Regions from separate parts of the Peribacillus sp. YIM B13482 genome, predicted to be linked through region 3. Evidence: riboswitches for the same ligand, from Rfam matches in the RefSeq annotation. Region 3 holds a riboswitch; each other region holds the start of a gene.
The links. A riboswitch is a leader RNA that binds a small molecule or an ion and turns the genes downstream of it on or off. The one in region 3 is predicted to bind thiamine pyrophosphate.
Positions count from the first base shown of each region.

Region 1 (4,694 bases), on a different contig from region 3:
CCACTCCCACCGGGTCCAAAATGACTGGGATATTCAGGGCATTTGCCGTCTTGCCGGCAATCTCCATTGCTTCTAAGGCTTTATCATCAATCGTACCGAAATTCAGGACCAATGCATTCGCTAATTTGACCATATCCGCCACTTCACTGGGGCTCGATGTCATTACAGGTGAGCCACCGATGGCAAGGGTGACATTGGCACAGTCGTTGACCGTAACAAAGTTGGTGATTTGGTGAACGAGAGGTTTTCTTTCTCGTACTTTCACGAATAAATCGGCTGCAGCAACATTCATATTAAGTCACTCCGTTCTTTTTTTGAAAATGAATGAAAATGATGGACAGGTCCATGCCCCCTACCGATTGAAAAGCTATTACGTATCGCTTCGGAAATATAGGTCTTGGCCAGTTCAATCGACTCTTTCAATGGCAGTCCATTTGCCAGGTTGGATGTAATGGCGGATGATAGGGTACAGCCTGTACCATGTGTGTTTTGTGTATGAATGCGTTCTCCCTTGATCCATTGGAAGTCAGTTCCATCATAAAAAAGATCGTTTGGATTTCCTGCTGCATGGCCCCCTTTAAGTAAAACGGCTTTAGAACCTAGTTCATGTATGGATATGCATGCCCTGTAAAAATCTTGTTTCGTTCGAATCGACAAGCCAGTAAGGACTTCCGCTTCTGGTACATTCGGGGTTACAAGTGTTGCAAGCGGAAGCAATTCCATTTTTAAGGCAGTGACAGCTTTTTCGTCTAGCAAATGGTGGCCGCTTTTTGAAATCATGACTGGGTCAAGGATAACGATGGAAGGTAAGTAGGTTTTAATGGACGCAGCGACTGTTTTCACTATTTCTTTTGATCCAAGCATTCCTATTTTTACTGCATCGACATGAATATCCTCAAAGATGGCAGCAATTTGATCCGAGATGATAGCTGTTTCGATGGCCTGAACTGAACGCACTTCCATTGTGTTTTGTGCAGTAACAGCTGTAATGGCAGACATTCCAAAGACACCATGTGCAGAAAATGTTTTTAAATCTGCTTGTATTCCAGCACCGCCCCCTGAATCAGAGCCTGCGATGGTTAATGCTGTTTTCATAAAAAATCCCCTTCATATAATTATTTTTTAGAAGTATTTTAAGTAATATGAAAGCTAAAAGCGCACCTGCGAATGAACTAAGCATAAAAGCTGGTAAAAAACCAAAAAGAGCAGCTTTTTCCCCCAATAGGAGGAGTGCAAGTGGATAACAGGATAGGGATCCGAGAATGCCGGTCCCAATCACTTCCCCTAGACAGGCGAATTTCAAGCTTTGTGTTTTTCGATAAAGGACGGCAGCCAATAGTGCACCTATCATGCTGCCAGGAAAGGCGAAAATTGAACCGGTACCAGACATGTTTCTAATGATGGAAACTAATAAAGCTTGTGTTACCGAATAGGCAGGCCCCAATAAAACGGCTGTCAGGACATTTGCCAGATGCTGTATAGGGAAGATTTTAGCAAATCCGACAGGGATGAAAATAATTGAACTGGTCAGAGTCGTTATACCCGTGATCATGGCAGTCAACGTCATTTTCTTGATTGGATTCATCATCATGGCCAATACCTACAGTGGCCAATCTTGTTCATTTTGAACCATATCCCAGAATAAATATTCATATCGGGAAGTCACCAAAAAGTGCTTTTCTAATCTCAGAAGTTCCTTTTCAGGCATGCCTCTTGTTAATTCTTCCAATAAAGCAATCAGCCACTTGTGTGCCTCACCGAATTCAGGAGATGAATAGGACCTTATCCAATCTGCGTAGCGGTTGTTTTCCAATGCTTCACCATTTTGTTTTTTTAATATCAAACCAATTTCATAATAATCCCAAGCACATGGTAGGAGACAAGCGATGAGGTCTGCCAAAGTCCCATGCTGAGCTGCATTTAGCATGTAACCCGTATAGGCTAAAGTGGTAGGCGTAGGTTCTGTTTCTTCCAATTCCTTGGTACTGATTCCGAATTCCGAAGCATATTGCCGATGGATATCCATTTCCACTTGAAGAGTTTCGTTTAAAATACTGGAAAATCTTGCCATGGTTTCGATATTATGAGCTTTGATGACACCTAGAGCAAAAAGCTTGGAATATTCCATGAGATAGATATAGTCCTGCTTCAAATAATAAGAAAATTTTTTTTCAGGTAGCGTGCCGTTTCCAATTGCCTGGACAAAGGGATGTGAATGGTTCCTTTTCCAAATTTCTTTTGCCCGTCCATGAAGTCTTTCACTGAAGGTTTCTAATTTAGTATTCTCCATTGTTCATCCTCCTTTAGAATAGATCCCCTATTTACATCCATAAAAAAAACCGCTCCTGAATACGGAACGGGGTAGATGGATAAAGTCTGCAAATGGACGATATCATCCACTTCCCTCCGCCGGTATGAGCCGGTTCAGGTTCAAAGGGTCCGGAACTAATTCCATCTCAGTCTAAAAAAAGACTCCCCTAGTGGTGTGAATTGTATGTAATTACTGACATCATATCAGAAAGACAAGAAAATGCAACCCACATTTGAAAGGGGAAACCCATTTATGGCAAGTGGAAAAGGAAGAACCAGGTAATTGACTTTTGATGTTTATTGGGATAAAATCATTTCTACATCATTTATATATTGAATTCTTATCCAGAGAGGTGGAGGGACTTGGCCCAAAGAAACCTCGGCAGCAGACCCATTTTGGGAACTGTGCTAAATCCAACAAGCATTTGCTTGGAAGATAAGAAGAGCCGTACGGACACTGTAAGCCTCTTCTTGAATTAGAAGAGGCTTTTATTTTTGCGGAATAACGTTTAGTGGCATACTAGAAAAGGTATATATAATTTGGTGAAATCAAACCGGTTAATACAGTTTAGCTCAACTAGAAGCGGGCTCTATGATGACTAGGAAAGGAGCCATTTACATGGCAGAATTATTTAAGAGGATTGAACAGAGGAAGGCAATGCTTATTGAAGAGTTATTGGCCAATGGAGTATACAAAACCTCTGATGAAAGGCACCTTTATGATGCCCCGTTAAAAGTACTTGAAAATGAATATAAGATTGTAATAAATAGACCTAATAACCAGTCTCCTTCGGAATGGATGACATAGTAATCGATAGGCTATAATCTTGGGATAAGGGATATGATGTAAGCATTCGCAGTCTATACTTGTGGATGCTTTTTTTATTTATGTTTATATAGGGGATGACACAATATATACATATTTAGAAAATGAAATAGGCTTTTTGTCACATTTAAACTGTAAAATTACACATTTGATTTCAAATGAATAGTTGATTTTAACTATAATTTTCATTATGATGAAGGTGTAAAAAAATTGAATAAATGGGAGGTGGCTTGATGCTTTGCCAGAAGGTAACTGTTGAAAAAGTAGAAGAGAAGAGACAAGAAATGATCAAATTGGCGGCAATTTATGGTTTAACAAGTCTTCTAACTGTTCAAGCAAGCCAAGAATTGGATACGCTGTTGAATGCTTTAACAAATAAAAGAGATTCTGAATATTTTTCCCTTAAGAAAGGATATAGGTATTTCTAAATTCTCCATTTCGGCCTCGCTTAATCCGAAAAAGGCTACTGCTCAAGGCAATAGCTTTAAATGAATATTTTAATTATCGACACGTTTCCCAAGTATAATCAAATCTCTTTCAATGCCATCGAGCTCTGCAACTCGAGGCAAATTTGCCCATTTTTCAAACCCGAATTTTGAAAAAAGCTTCAGGCTAGGTATATTGTGGGCAAAAATGAAACCTAATAAAGTTTTCACCCCTAATTTAGGGCTCACTTCAATTGCCTTTTGAATCGAAATTTGTCCGATTCCTTTTCCCCGGAAATAATCATCGATATAAATGCTGATTTCGGCCGTAGAATCATAAGCTGGCCGGCCATAGAAAGATTGAAAGCTCATCCATCCGGCAGTTTGCCCTTCTATAGTAATGATATATAGCGGTCGACTTTCTGAATGATGTTCCTCAAACCATTTAACCCTCGATTGTACGGATACAGGTTCCGTATCTGCCGTGACCATTCTTGAAGCAATTGTCGAATTATATATTTCAACGATTCTGGGTAAATCCGAAAGTGCTGCCTCCCTAAACTCTATGTGCTCTGCCATCATTTAAACTCCTATCTATCATTTATATTCAATCTCCAGAATAAAGGGTATCATCCCGCTTACATAAAGGCCGGTGAATGAAGCCCAATCCATTGAAAGTTTTATATTATCATACACTCTTTACTATTTATCTGACAATTCATTTTTGTATGTTAAAACTACAGATTTTTGGGTATTTAAAATGATGAAATACTTCATAGTAAATAGACAAAAGGAGAAACCAATGAAAAAAGTAGCAGGTTTGTTAATTATTGTACTAGTTATTTGTTTTGCTGCATATAAATTTCAGGCCTCGGAGTCGAAAGATGTGCAAAGGGTAATGGCTTTTGGAGATTCGTTAACCTTTGGAAAAGGGGATAAGGACGGGGAGGGATATGTAGAAGGTCTGGAGGATGAATTGAATAATCCGGAATCGGAACAAAAAGTGAGTTTTTGGAATTACGGTATAAAAGGTCAGGAAACGGATGGGGTCATGAATCAGCTTGATGATTACCGCATTAAATCGAAACTTGATAAAGCCGATACTTTCATCGTTTATATTGGAACCAATGACT
Region 1 is NZ_JBHZPF010000015.1:55,250-59,943, forward strand. It holds gene thiM (hydroxyethylthiazole kinase) at 1-292, opposite strand, end outside; gene thiD (bifunctional hydroxymethylpyrimidine kinase/phosphomethylpyrimidine kinase) at 289-1,095, opposite strand; gene thiW (energy coupling factor transporter S component ThiW) at 1,064-1,585, opposite strand; gene tenA (thiaminase II) at 1,601-2,290, opposite strand; TPP riboswitch at 2,385-2,489, opposite strand; SAM riboswitch class I at 2,649-2,753, shown strand; gene ACFX4L_RS10065 (Fur-regulated basic protein FbpA) at 2,930-3,118, shown strand; gene ACFX4L_RS10070 (aspartyl-phosphate phosphatase Spo0E family protein) at 3,370-3,564, shown strand; gene ACFX4L_RS10075 (GNAT family N-acetyltransferase) at 3,634-4,140, opposite strand; gene ACFX4L_RS10080 (DUF459 domain-containing protein) at 4,364-4,694, shown strand, end outside.
Region 1: another riboswitch for thiamine pyrophosphate. It lies ahead of tenA (thiaminase II); the one in region 3 lies ahead of thiT (energy-coupled thiamine transporter ThiT).

Region 2 (4,694 bases), on a different contig from region 3:
TTCTGTAGTGGCTGCGGAGACAAAGTCGATTTTTATCAGTAAAAAAGAGATGCATGTAAAAGTTAATGCGACAGCAAGGAAAATCTTAGTGAAATTCTTGGATAGCATTCAATTACCACCTTTGTATAATTTTTACATTACCTATTATATAAGTTGGTGGATCAAATAGAAAGTTAATTTTATAATTCAAAAGCTAAAGAGGAGAAAGAAATGAAAATTGGTTTAGTACGGCATTTTAAGGTGGCACATGAATTCCCTACTGGGAAATCTGTGACGGCGGATGATATGAAGCAATGGTTTGTGGACTATGATGCAGCGGATATTATTTATGGAACGACTTTACTTGGCGTGGAGGAATGGCAGGAATGTTATTGCAGTGATATGTCGAGAGCTGTCAAGACAGCGGAACATATTTATCCAGGTACGGTTCATCGGATGGAGGAGCTGCGGGAAATACCTTCTCCCCCTCTCAAAGGGAAGGTGAAGCTGCCGTTCATCCTTTGGGCCATCTGGATTCGCTGCTGCTCGCAGTTCAACAAGGAGACAAGGGCGGAAATTAAGATCGCCGAACGAAGGATCAATAAAGTATTGGATGAAGTTTTTGCAAAGGGGGAAAGGGATGTTCTGATCGTGAGTCATGCCGCCCTAATGGTTTATATGAGGAAAGAGCTGATCCGACGGGGGTTCACCGGTCCAAAATTCAAGATTGCCGGTAATGGAAAGCTGTATGTATTCGAAAGATGATAAGTCAAAAATATAGGGTTTCCCACGATAGAAGGTAAGTCTGGTATATTGAACATTTTGCTTAAGAAAGATGCAGGCCTTTTCCGATTAGTTATTCTTTTTCCGTTGGTTGTGGTTTATTATTGTAATAGTGTAATTTTTACGAATTCAATAATAGGGAAAGAGGTTGGACAATTTGGTGAAGGCAGTTTTTTTTGATTTAGATGATACATTACTATGGGATCAGAAAAGTGTAAAAGAGGCTTTTGTGGCCACATGTGAAGTGGCTAAGGAGAAATATGATTTAAATGTCGACGAGTTTGAAGAAGCGGTTCGGAAGGAAGCGCGTGAGCTTTATTCTTCTTACGATACCTATGAATTTACACAAATGATCGGAATCAACCCATTTGAAGGACTGTGGGGAAATTTTCAGGATGATCATGATGAATTCCGGAAGATGGCCGTGATTGCACCAAATTATCGGAAAGAAGCATGGACGAGAGGCTTGAAGGCATTAGGGATCGATGACCCGGCATTTGGGCTCGAACTGGCAGAACGTTTCCCTGCAGAGAGACGTAAAAAGCCATTTATTTATGAAGAATCATTCCGTGTGTTAGATGAATTAAAAGGGAAGTACAAAATGCTATTGTTGACAAACGGTTCTCCTGAACTCCAAAATACTAAACTTGAAATTACACCTGAACTAGTTCCTTATTTCGATCAAATCGTCATTTCTGGAGCTTTTGGACGAGGTAAACCGGATGCCTCCATTTTTGAGCATGCTTTGGAGATCATGGAACTTGATAAGGATGAAGTATTGATGGTCGGCGATAATTTAATGACGGATATCCTTGGAGCATCACGGGTAGGTATAAAGTCGGTTTGGATAAATCGCCATGATAAGGAACGGAATGAAGTGCTTCCAACCTATGAAATCAAGCATTTAGAGGAGCTTTTCCCAATCCTTGAGAGCCTGGAAAATTAATTGGTGATCCTTCTCCAAGTAACGAATTTGGAGAGAGTGACCTAAAGTATTAGGACTTTCAAATTATATACAGAATGAAAAGGGTGATATATAGTTACCCTGTAATCAATTAAATTATTCAGACTAGGGGTGTCCAATAACAGTTGGGCTGAGAGAGAAGCGCTTATGCTTCTTAACCCTCAGGACCTGATCTGGTTCATACCAGCGTGGGGAAGTTAGAATCTACTAAACAATGACATTTCATTTGGTCATTTCTGTAGTCATACTAACGTTAGCCGGGTCTTAAATATGAGATCCGGTTTTTTCGTGCGAAATGGATTGGATTTTGTCCTTTTTAAATGAACTTAAAAAGGAGAAATGAAATCATGATGAGTAATTCAGTAAATGACATGAACGTTTCAATTATGTCCAGTTTTGCCGGGAGTAAAAAAGTGTATGTTGAGGGATCGAGACCTGATATTAAAGTACCTATGCGTGAAATTAAACTAAGTCCCACTACAGGTGCATTCGGCGAAGAGGAGAATCCGCCTTTGCGGGTTTATGACACAAGCGGTTCATATACGGATTCAGAATATCCCATTGATATTCATAAAGGCCTTGCCCCGATTAGACGCAATTGGGTCTTGGAACGTGAAGACGTTGAAGAGTATGAAGGACGTGAAATAAAACCCGAAGATAATGGGTATAAAAAAGTGGAGTCACAATCCAAAGCTGAAATTTTTCCGGGATTGAAAAGAAAGCCATTGCGTGCAATGAAAGGGAAAAACGTAACCCAGCTTCATTATGCCCGTAAAGGTATCATCACCCCAGAAATGGAGTTCATTTCAATCAGGGAAAATGTTGCCCCTGAGTTTGTAAGAGAAGAGGTAGCTAGCGGTAGGGCGATCATTCCGGCAAATATTAACCATCCTGAAAGTGAGCCAATGATCATCGGACGTAATTTTCATGTGAAAATAAATGCGAATATAGGAAACTCAGCTGTTAGTTCATCGATCGAAGATGAAGTGGAGAAAATGACTTGGGCTACACGTTGGGGAGCCGACAACATAATGGATTTATCCACCGGAAAGAATATTCACACGACCCGGGAATGGATTATCAGGAATTCACCAGTGCCAGTTGGGACGGTTCCAATATATCAAGCATTGGAAAAAGTGAATGGAGTCGCGGAAGATTTAAATTGGGAAGTTTTTCGGGATACATTAATCGAGCAGGCCGAGCAAGGTGTCGATTACTTCACCATACACGCTGGTGTGCTTTTGCGGTACATCCCTTTAACAGCAAAGCGAGTTACGGGAATTGTTTCACGAGGGGGGTCCATCATGGCACAATGGTGCTTGGCCCACCACCAAGAAAGCTTCCTCTATACTCACTTTGAAGAGATTTGTGAAATCATGAAGGCATATGATGTTTCTTTCTCATTAGGTGACGGCCTCCGTCCTGGATCCATTGCAGATGCAAACGATGAGGCGCAATTTGCTGAATTGGAAACACTGGGGGAACTGACGAAGATTGCTTGGAAGCACGATGTTCAAGTCATGGTGGAAGGACCCGGTCACGTACCGATGCATTTGATTAAAGAAAATATGGATAAGCAGCTGGAAGTCTGTCAAGAAGCTCCATTCTATACCTTAGGACCTTTAACAACGGATATAGCTCCTGGATACGATCATATTACTTCTGCGATTGGTGCTGCAATGATTGGATGGTTTGGAACTGCCATGTTATGTTATGTGACACCGAAAGAGCATTTGGGACTTCCGAATAAAGAGGATGTTCGAGTAGGGGTCATTACTTATAAAATTGCAGCCCACGCAGCTGACCTTGCAAAGGGCCATAAGGATGCACAAAAACGGGATGATGCCCTTTCGAAGGCTAGATTCGAATTTCGTTGGAGAGATCAGTTCAATCTTTCTCTCGACCCTGAAAGGGCGGTTGAATATCACGACGAAACTCTTCCGGCTGAAGGTGCCAAAACAGCCCATTTCTGTTCAATGTGCGGACCTAAATTCTGCAGTATGAGAATCTCCCAGGACATCCGTGATTTGGCAAAAGAAAAGGGCCTGGGTTTTGAGTCGGTAATCGATGAAGGGCTTAAAGAAAAAGCGAATGAATTTAGGAAAACGGACGGAGAAATCTATCAATGATTCGGACGAAAGGGAGAATTCGATGAATCGGGTAATCCAGATAAAAGTTGAAATGAAACAGTTGGAAACTCAATTGGAACAGCTAAAAAGAGAGCTGAACATTTTTCGGGAGAATTGTAATCATGAATTTGTAAAAAATGATTATAGTCAACAATGTACAAAGTGCTACTTAATCGAAAGTCTGCAATGGTAGTGATTCCTTAATCGTCCTTTCGTTATCGGAATTAATCCCTTAATCATGTGGGGCATTCAATCATAAAGTCAACATGATTAAGGGGATATTTCATTACAAACTTGTTTTATTAATATGAAGAGGGGGAGGGACCAGCCATCCTTTTTCCTTATTTAATCTTAGGAAATGAGCACCCAATGCTGCTTTTTTTGCATTGAATTGTGCGAACATCACTGCGATATCTTCGCGGATGCATTGACCCATGATCTGGCTGCAAGCAACTAATCCTGCATTAATATCGATTGATACTGAAGCAGAGATTTCAGGATCTTGAAGACGTGCCCCAACGGGAATATCCTCTAAATTAGCTTTAGGCCTTTCAGGTGGTGATGGAGGCAGTCCTACGTTATTTTCTTTTAATAATAATTCAATTTGGTCATTTTCCTGTTTCCCTTGATTTATTACTTCTACAAGTAATTTATGCAGGTCCTTGTCACCAGTGTGATTGAGCATTGTTTGATGACATGCAATTAACCCTTTTGTTGTTAGAAATGCCCATGTACCAAATACCTCTCCGTAATGCATAGGCTCTTCTTTTGGGTTTCCGCTTAAAATTCCCATAACCATCCTCCTTGAACTATTTTACGCATTTAAGTTACCCTGTACT
Region 2 is NZ_JBHZPF010000021.1:51,205-55,898, reverse strand. It holds gene ACFX4L_RS12255 (PdaC/SigV domain-containing protein) at 1-108, opposite strand, end outside; gene ACFX4L_RS12250 (histidine phosphatase family protein) at 211-744, shown strand; gene ACFX4L_RS12245 (HAD family hydrolase) at 920-1,708, shown strand; TPP riboswitch at 1,824-1,938, shown strand; gene thiC (phosphomethylpyrimidine synthase ThiC) at 2,074-3,855, shown strand; gene ACFX4L_RS12235 (DUF3231 family protein) at 4,142-4,648, opposite strand.
Region 2: another riboswitch for thiamine pyrophosphate. It lies ahead of thiC (phosphomethylpyrimidine synthase ThiC); the one in region 3 lies ahead of thiT (energy-coupled thiamine transporter ThiT).

Region 3 (4,694 bases):
CTGAGCAATCGAAAATAGATCAGTTTGTGCTTCTGAAGTTTCTTTTTTGGAAATATTAAGAAATTGTGTGATCCGGTAATTGAGCTGATCCAATTCCTTTGAAATGATATCAAGATATTTTATCTGCGGTTGCTCTGCCTGTAACAATTGTATGAATCCCATTATGGAAGTCAGTGGATTTCGGAATTCATGGACAAAGCTTGAGGTCATTTGGCCAAGGAGCGTCAAACGGTCTTTATGGTTTGGGCTAATGAATTGATAGCGTTCTTTAAGTTCCATCGTTTTCAATTCGGTATAACAGGATAATGCAAAATGAATTAGTTTATCGAAGTAAACGTTTATTTGCTTAATTAAATCGGATACTTCTTCTTTCGTTGCCTCGGAATTCAAAACGTGCTCAACGATGGTGGATCTGCCGATGGTTGCAGTGGAAAAGAAATTTTCCATATCCAATTGTTTATTAACTCGATCACACGCAATTTTTTCACCTACGACCTTCAGTACATCGTCTATGTCAGTATCCGATTTCCCAAGCTGATCCATTAGCAGATTGAAAATATTTTCCACTTCCCCTTTAAAATACCCCATATATCCGTCCGATAAATGGAGCAACTGATCTTTCCATTTGGAAATGATGCTGTTTTTTTGAGAAGATAAAAAGTGAATGGTCATTTCTCGATTAGATACCATTTTGCCCTCCATAATGTAGGAAAATGAATTTTACTTTCGACCCAGAAATTAATTTATTTGAATAAAATACAAAATATTAAAATAATTATTTTGCTTTTATGATAACAGATTAATGTTTTTTACACATGTGTCAATTGGATAAATATTCGGCAATTAATCGATAAATACCTTTTTTTGACACAGTTTTATTAAAGGAATTGCAGGATTTAATAATAAAAAAAGGTATCCGCAAAGTTAATGACGGTTACCTTTTTTATTAAATGCATATGGTTCAATGTGAACGATCACATGCTGGATGTTATATTCCTTCAAAAGATTCTCTTCGATTTTAACCGTAATATCGTGACCTTGGATGACGGTCAAAAGAGGGTTAACATGTACGGTAGTTTCGAGCAGGATTTCACTTCCGTGCATACGGGCTTTAATTTCACTCATGTCCTTAACACCTTCTGTCAGTATAATGGTTTGTCCGATCTTTTGCAGGAGCTGCTCGTCGAAACCATCGGTTAAAGAGATGGATGCATCACGGAAGATATCCCAGGCCGTTTTGCAGATGATGATCCCTACTACAGCAGCAGCTATCGCATCCAGCCAAGGGATTCCCATCTTAGTACCGATGATTCCTATAAAAGCACCAACACTGACAAGGGCATCGGAACGATTATCCTGTGCAACGGCGTAGATGGAAGAGCTGTTGATCTTTTTACTTAACGCTAAGTTATAACGGTAGATTCCGTACATGAAGATTGCAGAGAAAAGAGCGACATAACCGGTCGGCATATTTGGAACGGTTGTTGAATCTTGCTGGAAGAAGGATTCTATAGCACTGTAAACAACCTGGATGCCCACGGTAATCATGATGAAGGCAGCTACCAGCGAGGCTATGGTTTCCGCCCGTAAATGACCATATGAATGATTATCATCAGGAGGTCTCTTCGAAATTTTCAAACCAATCAATACGGCTATGGAAGCGATGATGTCGGTCGTATTATTTAAACCATCTGCCCAAAGCCCTTTAGAATCACCGAAATAACCGAATGACAATTTAAGAGCAGACAAGAATATGTAAGCGGCAATGCTTATGTATGCGCCTTTTTCAGCTGAAATCGAATGTTTATCCATGTCTAATCCCTCCCCGGTGTAAATTAAAAGATATCAAAACAAACCTTAGTGAGTCTATAGAAAAGTTGTTGCATTTAGCCATCTAACCTGGTTAATTGCAGGTGTATTGAAGTTGGTTAAAAGAAAGGATACCCCCATAAATATGGGAGTGGTAAGTTTTTATGATATGACATTTTCTTTAAGTTGTCTTTTATAGAAACTAGTAGTATATTCTAACCGAGGATCGAAAATTAAATACTTCCACAAGGGGAGCCAAAAGGCTGAGAGTGAACGGTTGAGTTCAGACCCTATGAACCTGATAGTTAACACTTGCGTAGGGATGTGGTTTTGGATACAAGCAATACTGGGCATCCACTACCGCCCCGGTGTTGCTTTTTTGTTTGTGCAAAATCTGGCAGGGAGGGAACTCATGGACACTTTTCATTTTTGGAGAAGGGAGAGACATGATGAAAAATAAAACGTTATTCATGACAGAGGTTGCCATTTTTGCTTCACTGGCTTTATTACTGGATTTGGTTTCTGGATTCATTTTTTCAAGAATCTGGCCGCAAGGAGGCTCGATTTCAATAGCCATGGTACCGATTTTTCTGATGGCATATCGGTGGGGCATCAAAGGTGGTATGTTAACCGGATTGTTACTTGGGCTTTTGCAGATCGTCAGTGGTACAGCATGGATCAGCACGCCGATTCAAGGCTTCATTGATTATTATCTTGCCTTTACGGTTGTCGGGATATCCGGTGTATTCATGAATAAGTTTGTAAATAGCTATAAAGAGGAAAAGCGTTCCAAAGCGAAGTGGTATGGGATTGGCGGCATGTTTTTGGGCAGTTTTCTGAGGTTTCTGTGTCATTTCATATCCGGAATCGTGTTTTTTGGCTCTGCAGCTCCAAAAGGACAGCCAGTAGTGATTTATTCATTCATTTATAATGGGACTTATATGCTGATCAGTTTTATTTTATCGGCCCTTGTGGTGATGATGTTATATTCGGCTGCTTCAAGTGTATTACTGAAAAAAGCCTATTAACAAAAAAAGCCGGATTCTATAAAGAATTCGGCTTTTTTCGGAGATTAAGCAAATTGAGTCTTACAGGGCGAAACGGCTCAATCCTCATTTTGCAATGAATACCGAACAGGGTGCGTTTTTCGCAATGGAGCTGCTTGTACTGCCAAGAAAGAATTTTTCCAAACCGCTTTTAGCGCTATTGCCTACAACGATGAGGTCGGCAGCAGTTCTTGCCGCATATTCACATACGCTATCTGGCGCATGTCCTTCCAATATCTCGAATTTCCCCTTGACTTGACATTCACTTAGCAATCTCAACGTATTACTTTCTGCGTTCTGAACACTACTCTCAACGGCGGAAGGGGTGTCATTGACCATTTGAATTTCTGGTTGTTCGACTTCAACGACGGGATGTGTCTGGACGGGATCCACATAAAATCCAGCAGCCGGTACAAACCCCGGCGCCGAGGCGTTTCCCATGATACGCTGCTCAACCTTATCAAATAGGACATGAACTACGGTCAGCTCGGCCTCAGGAAAGGCCTTTTTCAATGTTGCTCCATATTCCACGGCACGTTTACTTTCTTCATTTCCATCAAAAGCGACGACAATATGTTTTAAATTTTTTTTCATGCCATCTCTCCCCTTTTATAAGTATTTAAAGTGTTATACCCACTTTTTAAGGGTTTCACGCCATTAATCGGTATATTGATCGCAAATTACGGGTAAAGGATAGATACGGTCATTATTAAAAATGGTAGGATGAAATCCTGGTCCTTCAATTAGTGGCGGGCTTATTTTTCATTCGGTGAAGGGGGTATCATCGGCAAGGAAACCGATACCCGGGTATAGTGCTAAAGAAAAGGCGACTTAGCTTAGGCCTTTTAGTCAATCGACGAGTTTTCTTTAATAAAAGGGGTAAAATATTTTTAATGAAACATGTCGCAGATTGGAAAATGGGGGTACAAATGAGAGGGTTAGTGAAATTAGGTCTAATTATTATATTGGTGATTGTGGTTTTAGGCGCCGGTTCACTTTTTTATTTCAGACAGGTTGCAGATATAAGCCATCTTCAAAATATTCTTCAGCAACCAACAGGAATCTATGATCGGGATGGAAATCTTGCCAGCACGATCACGGCAAATAAATCCGAAGGTGTTTCGATAGATGAAATACCGGAACATATGAAACAAGCGGTGGTTTCCATTGAGGATCACCGTTTTTATGAACATCACGGCATAGATTATCAAGGGATTTTGCGAGCGCTGATTAAAAATGCGAAGGCCGGAAGTGTTGTTGAAGGAGGGAGCACACTTACCCAGCAGCTTGTGAAGATTACGATGCTGGAGTCGAATCGAACACTGAAGAGGAAGATTGAAGAGTTTTTTCTGGCCCAGGAAGTTGAAGATAAATATACAAAAGATGAAATTCTGGATATGTATTTGAATCAAGTTTATTTTGGCCATGGGGCATGGGGAATTAAAAAGGCCGCAAATATTTACTTTTCCAAAGAGGTCTCTGAATTGACCGTTGCCGAGGGAGCCTTGCTGGCAGGTGTCATTAACTTGCCATCCAAACTTGATCCATATAAGAACTTAGACGGGGCAGTGAAGCGGCGTAATTTGGTTCTTTCTAAAATGGCGGAACATGGTTATTTGACGAAGGATGAAGCAGCGGCTGCAAAAAAAGATACAGTGACACTTCTCATGGGGGAGAAGGAAACCGATCCATTAAAAGGGAAGTACCCTTATTATGTGGATCATGTTTTATCGGAAGCATCAAGCAAATATGGAATAAAGCTTGAGGACCTGCTTTCAAAGGGCTATAAAATATACACGACACTGGACCAATCCATGCAGCAGGCTACAGAATCCGTGT
Region 3 is NZ_JBHZPF010000024.1:29,755-34,448, forward strand. It holds gene ACFX4L_RS13295 (histidine kinase N-terminal domain-containing protein) at 1-690, opposite strand, end outside; gene ACFX4L_RS13300 (cation diffusion facilitator family transporter) at 925-1,812, opposite strand; TPP riboswitch at 2,048-2,149, shown strand; gene thiT (energy-coupled thiamine transporter ThiT) at 2,256-2,837, shown strand; gene ACFX4L_RS13310 (universal stress protein) at 2,922-3,449, opposite strand; gene ACFX4L_RS13315 (transglycosylase domain-containing protein) at 3,749-4,694, shown strand, end outside.

Region 4 (4,694 bases), on a different contig from region 3:
GTCATTGTTTATGGAAGAGGTTAAATTCATGGAAACTGTCACCAATGATTCCAAATGCACCTTTTCCATATCAGAGAGAATCTGCTTCTGTTCACTTTCATCATACCTATCCAAATGGATATGGCTGTCGATGATCTTCATTTTCAATTTCCTCCTGACTTAAGAAAGGGTTGGCTTTAGTGCGGCATATAACTCTCTCTTCAAATTTAAAAATTCATCACTTAGAAATTGTTCCTCACTTCTTGGCCTTGGAAATGGAACTTTCACTTCTTTGATGACAGCAGCCGGTTTTGCTGATAACACATAAATTCTATCTGAAAGGAAAACCGCTTCATCTATGCTGTGGGTAACAAAAAGCACAGATCTCCGATTTTGTTCCCAAACAGACAACAGCCATTTTTGCATTTCCAATCTTGTCAGTTCATCCAGAGCAGAAAAGGGTTCGTCCAGGCACATCAAGTCCTGTCGACTTAAGATGCTTCGAATGAAAGCGGCCCTTTGCTTCATGCCCCCAGATAGTTCATGCGGATATGCCTTCACATACTCTTCTAATCCAGCTTTCAACAAAAGGGCTTTTGCCATTTCTTTGTCTCTTATCCCAGCAAGCTCACTTCCAAGCAAAACATTATCCAACACCGTTCTCCAAGGTAAAAGGGATGGCTGCTGCGGCATATAGCTTATATGGCCCTTAAAGCCATTTATCTTTTTACCATCCAACGAAATGATGCCCTGATCCGGCTTCAGAATACCGCCTATCAAGTGGAACAACGTACTTTTACCGCTGCCAGATGGTCCTAGGATTGTGACAAATTCCCCATCATCTACATGGAAATTCATATTCTCTAAAATATTCTGTTTACCATCGAAAGAAAAGGAGACATCTTTAATTTCCAGCATCATCCCTTTCACCCTCCTTTCTCTTCCATGAAACTAAATATTTCTCCAGGAATGTGATGATTCCAAAAAAGAGAAGGCTCATTCCCATAATGATGAAAATGGCAACAAACACCCGATCTGTCCGAAACGCGGAGGAAGCGAGCGTCATATAAACACCAATCCCCGATTTAGCCCCAAGCCATTCCGAAATAACCGCACCCATTATACTATAGGTGGCCGAAATTTTTAGGCCTGAGAAAATGAACGGGATCGAGTGGGGAAGTTCCAGCTTCCAAAATAACTGGTTTTTCCCCGCTCCCATCATCTTGAAATAATGCTTAAGTTCGTAAGGTGTCTGGCGAAAACCGTCCAATGAAGCAACCGCAACCGGAAAAAAACATACGAGTGAAATCACAATTAACTTAGGCAGCATGCCAAAGCCAAACCAGATCACTAAAAGCGGTGCCAAAACTATGATTGGTATATTTTGCGAGAGTATGAGCAGAGGATAAACCGCGTCCTTCACACCTGGAAACAGGTGTAAGATTGCAGCAATCAATAAACCGATACAGCTTCCAATAAGAAAACCCGATAACGCAAGCTCAGTTGTTGATATAAGGTGTCCAAAAAGATTACGGGACGACTCAATTCCTTCAATGAAAATGGCTGATGGAGCGGGAAGCAGCCATTTTTCAACCTTTAATAAGACTGTCATTGATTCCCATACTATCAGCAAACATAATAAAAGAAAGAAGGGAGCCCCCTTCTTCCAAATTCCCCTTTTGATCATGCCCGATATTTCTCCGTTAACGTATCCATCGTAATCCCGCTTGGCTGATATAGTATCTTCACTTGGGAAATGACATTCGGCGAGCCTAATTCAATCATTCTTACATTCATTTTTTCTATCACGGCAAAAAGCTCGGATAGCTCACCCTCCATTGTTGTTTCTAGCGGGTGAACCTCATACTTGACACCTGATTCATCAATGATCTTGATTGCTTCATCGACCATGGGGATGACATTTTCCCCTTTAGGAATGATTTGTATACTAATTAATGAATTGGCCATTGTATTTCCTCCTATTTTGGTAAAAATTCATTGGTAAATGCCTTTTCAGGATTGAAATCACCTTCAAGAAGCTTATTTTCCTTCATCCAATCACTATAATTCTTCCAGATTTCAAGCTTTTGTTCACCCCAACGCGGAGCATCATCCTGATACTTATCTGCAAGCCACTCCTGGCTTTTCTTCACTAGTTTTGGATCTAGATCAGGTGCAGACTTAATTAATATGTCCGCTGCATCATCAGGATTCTTAATTGCAAACTGGTACCCTTTCGAAGCTGCATGAACGAATGCTTTAACAGTCTCAGGATCCTCTTTAATCATCTTTTCATTTGTTGTCAAAACAGGCGTATAGTAATCAAGCTTATCAGAGTATTCGGTTAAGTAAACCATATTAAGCTTTTCATTCCGCAACTCAGCCTCGATACCTGTCCACCCATAATAAATCCAGGCGAAATCTATATCCCTTTTAACCGAAGTGAAAAAATCTGTGTCCCCTGTATTCACTATATCCACTTTATTTACATCGGCATTTTCTTTTTTCATAAGTGAATCAATAATGGCCTTTTCAACTGGAGACCCCCAGCCACCATACGTTTTCCCTTCAAAATCCTTGGGAGTTTTAATGTTTTTTGCCGCAGGTGAAGCGAATCCAGAGGTATTATGCTGGATGACAGCAGCTAGCGAAACAATCGGAACGCCTTGCACGCGGGCCTGCGTAATGCCCTCCTGGTAGCTCACGCCAAATTCAGATTTCCCTGAAGCCACAAGTTTATCAGCTCCAGCTTCGCCTGGCATGATAATTTCCACATCCAGACCTTGTTCTTTGAAATACCCTTTTTCCTTGGCTACATACAATCCTGTATGGTTTGTATTCGGTGTCCAATCAAGCACGACCGATACCTTTTTTAATTCTTTATTGCCTTCTTTTTTAGATGATTCTTCTTTTTCATTAGTTCCGCCTGCCCCACATCCAGCCAAAAGGAACAACGAAGTTAACAGTGGTAAGAATTTATTCAAACTATTATCCTCCTACACATCATATAAGATCCATATGCCGAAACCATAATGAGGCGCCAGGGTCCATTCCAATACCGGTAAAAAAACAAAAAACGCCCGAAGATGAATTCGGACGCTTAACATACAAAACAGAAAGTCAGTAATAATATGTTCCCTCCGCTGGCATCATCCAGATCAGGTTCAAAGAGTCAGCATCTAAAGGACGCAATCTCAGCCAGCAGTACTGGCCCCCCTACATTTCTCGCACATATGAACTTTTCTCTCCCATTATATCAATTCATGGGGAAAAAGGAATACTAATTTGCTTCTTCTCATTAATTGGAAAGGTTTCCCTTGCGTTAAAGGATATCTAGCAAAACATCATGCCATTCCAATCATTCTCGTTTACGTGCCTGACACGTTCAAAGAGTCATTTCCTTGCAGGTATTCATATAATGAGCATAACCTGTGGACATTTTTTGTGTACTGGTTTTATAAGCCCTTAATTTCAAAAGCAAAAGGTGGATATGATCATGATAAAGATTAATCACAAATTATTAGATGTCAGTCACATCCAACCAGGTATAGCATCTGCTAAATCGCTTGAAATTCTCCAATTGCTAGCGGAAGATTCTAACATTTTTGAATATCGGAGCTTTGGATACCTTAATTTCGATATACAACTGAGGCACCGAGTCATCGAGGCAGCTTTTGCGTTGGATAAAAGTGATGCAGAATTTTCCACACTTGAGGAATCGGCATCCAATAAACAATATTGGCGCCTTTCAAAGGATGGCACTTTTACCCTTCAGCCAGGGATTGCCCCTCATGTTGCACTCCTGGACATTTTCTTGAATGGAACGCTTTACGCTTTCGAATGCGGTACAGCGATAGTCGTCACTTTTTTAAAGGCCATTTTGGATTTAATCGGCCCTAGGAATTTCGACTATCTTTTTTCAAGCCTATTTCTATATGACTGGCGCCCTCCGAAGAATATGGCTCTTCATGTTCATCAAGGAACGGATTATTTACCAGGGGATTGCCTTTACTTCAAAAACCCTGATCACGATGAGGAAACACCTGAATGGCAAGGTGAGAATGCAATATTATTAGGAGAAGACCTCTTTTATGGCCACGGGATCGGGATTACCAATGCACAGGGTATCATCGATGAACTAAATAGCAATAGAAAGCCGAATGCCGCCATCTCAGCATTCCTGACAAAGCATATCATTAGCCTGGATAGTTCCTACTATAGACAATTCCAACCAACTATCTCCCGTGCAAAGCCCGTTCACGGTCTTGTCAGCCTATCTGATTTGATTGTTTCTGAAATAGGTCCGAGGATTTATCTTTCATGACTCAAGCAATTCTCCTGCCGTAAAACCGGTTTCTTTAAATATAGGCAAAAAAAATGCTTGGGGATGGAACCACCAAGCATTTTTTCTTATTCACGCACCGATGTTCCCTTTGCCTTTAAACCTGCGTGCACTTGCCTGACCCCATTTCGTAATGGATAGTGTATAAACAGCCAAGGCTGACCATATGAACAAAAAGGCTAAAAGATGCGCTTTTGTAAAACTTTCGTGATAGACGAATACCCCGATCAGTAAGGATAAGGTCGGAGCGATATACTGAAAAATCCCAAGCATCGATAACGGGATCTTCTCCGCCCCCTTTGCAAAATATAAAAGAGGCAAGGCCGTAACAATCCCACCGCCCACCAACAGCAAGCTTGTGCTTCCTGCTGTA
Region 4 is NZ_JBHZPF010000002.1:183,879-188,572, forward strand. It holds gene ACFX4L_RS02430 (TatD family hydrolase) at 1-141, opposite strand, end outside; gene ACFX4L_RS02435 (ABC transporter ATP-binding protein) at 160-900, opposite strand; gene ACFX4L_RS02440 (ABC transporter permease) at 884-1,666, opposite strand; gene ACFX4L_RS02445 (thiamine-binding protein) at 1,663-1,947, opposite strand; gene ACFX4L_RS02450 (ABC transporter substrate-binding protein) at 1,959-2,963, opposite strand; TPP riboswitch at 3,098-3,207, opposite strand; gene ACFX4L_RS02455 (protein-glutamine gamma-glutamyltransferase) at 3,476-4,303, shown strand; gene rarD (EamA family transporter RarD) at 4,394-4,694, opposite strand, start outside.
Region 4: another riboswitch for thiamine pyrophosphate. It lies ahead of ACFX4L_RS02450 (ABC transporter substrate-binding protein); the one in region 3 lies ahead of thiT (energy-coupled thiamine transporter ThiT).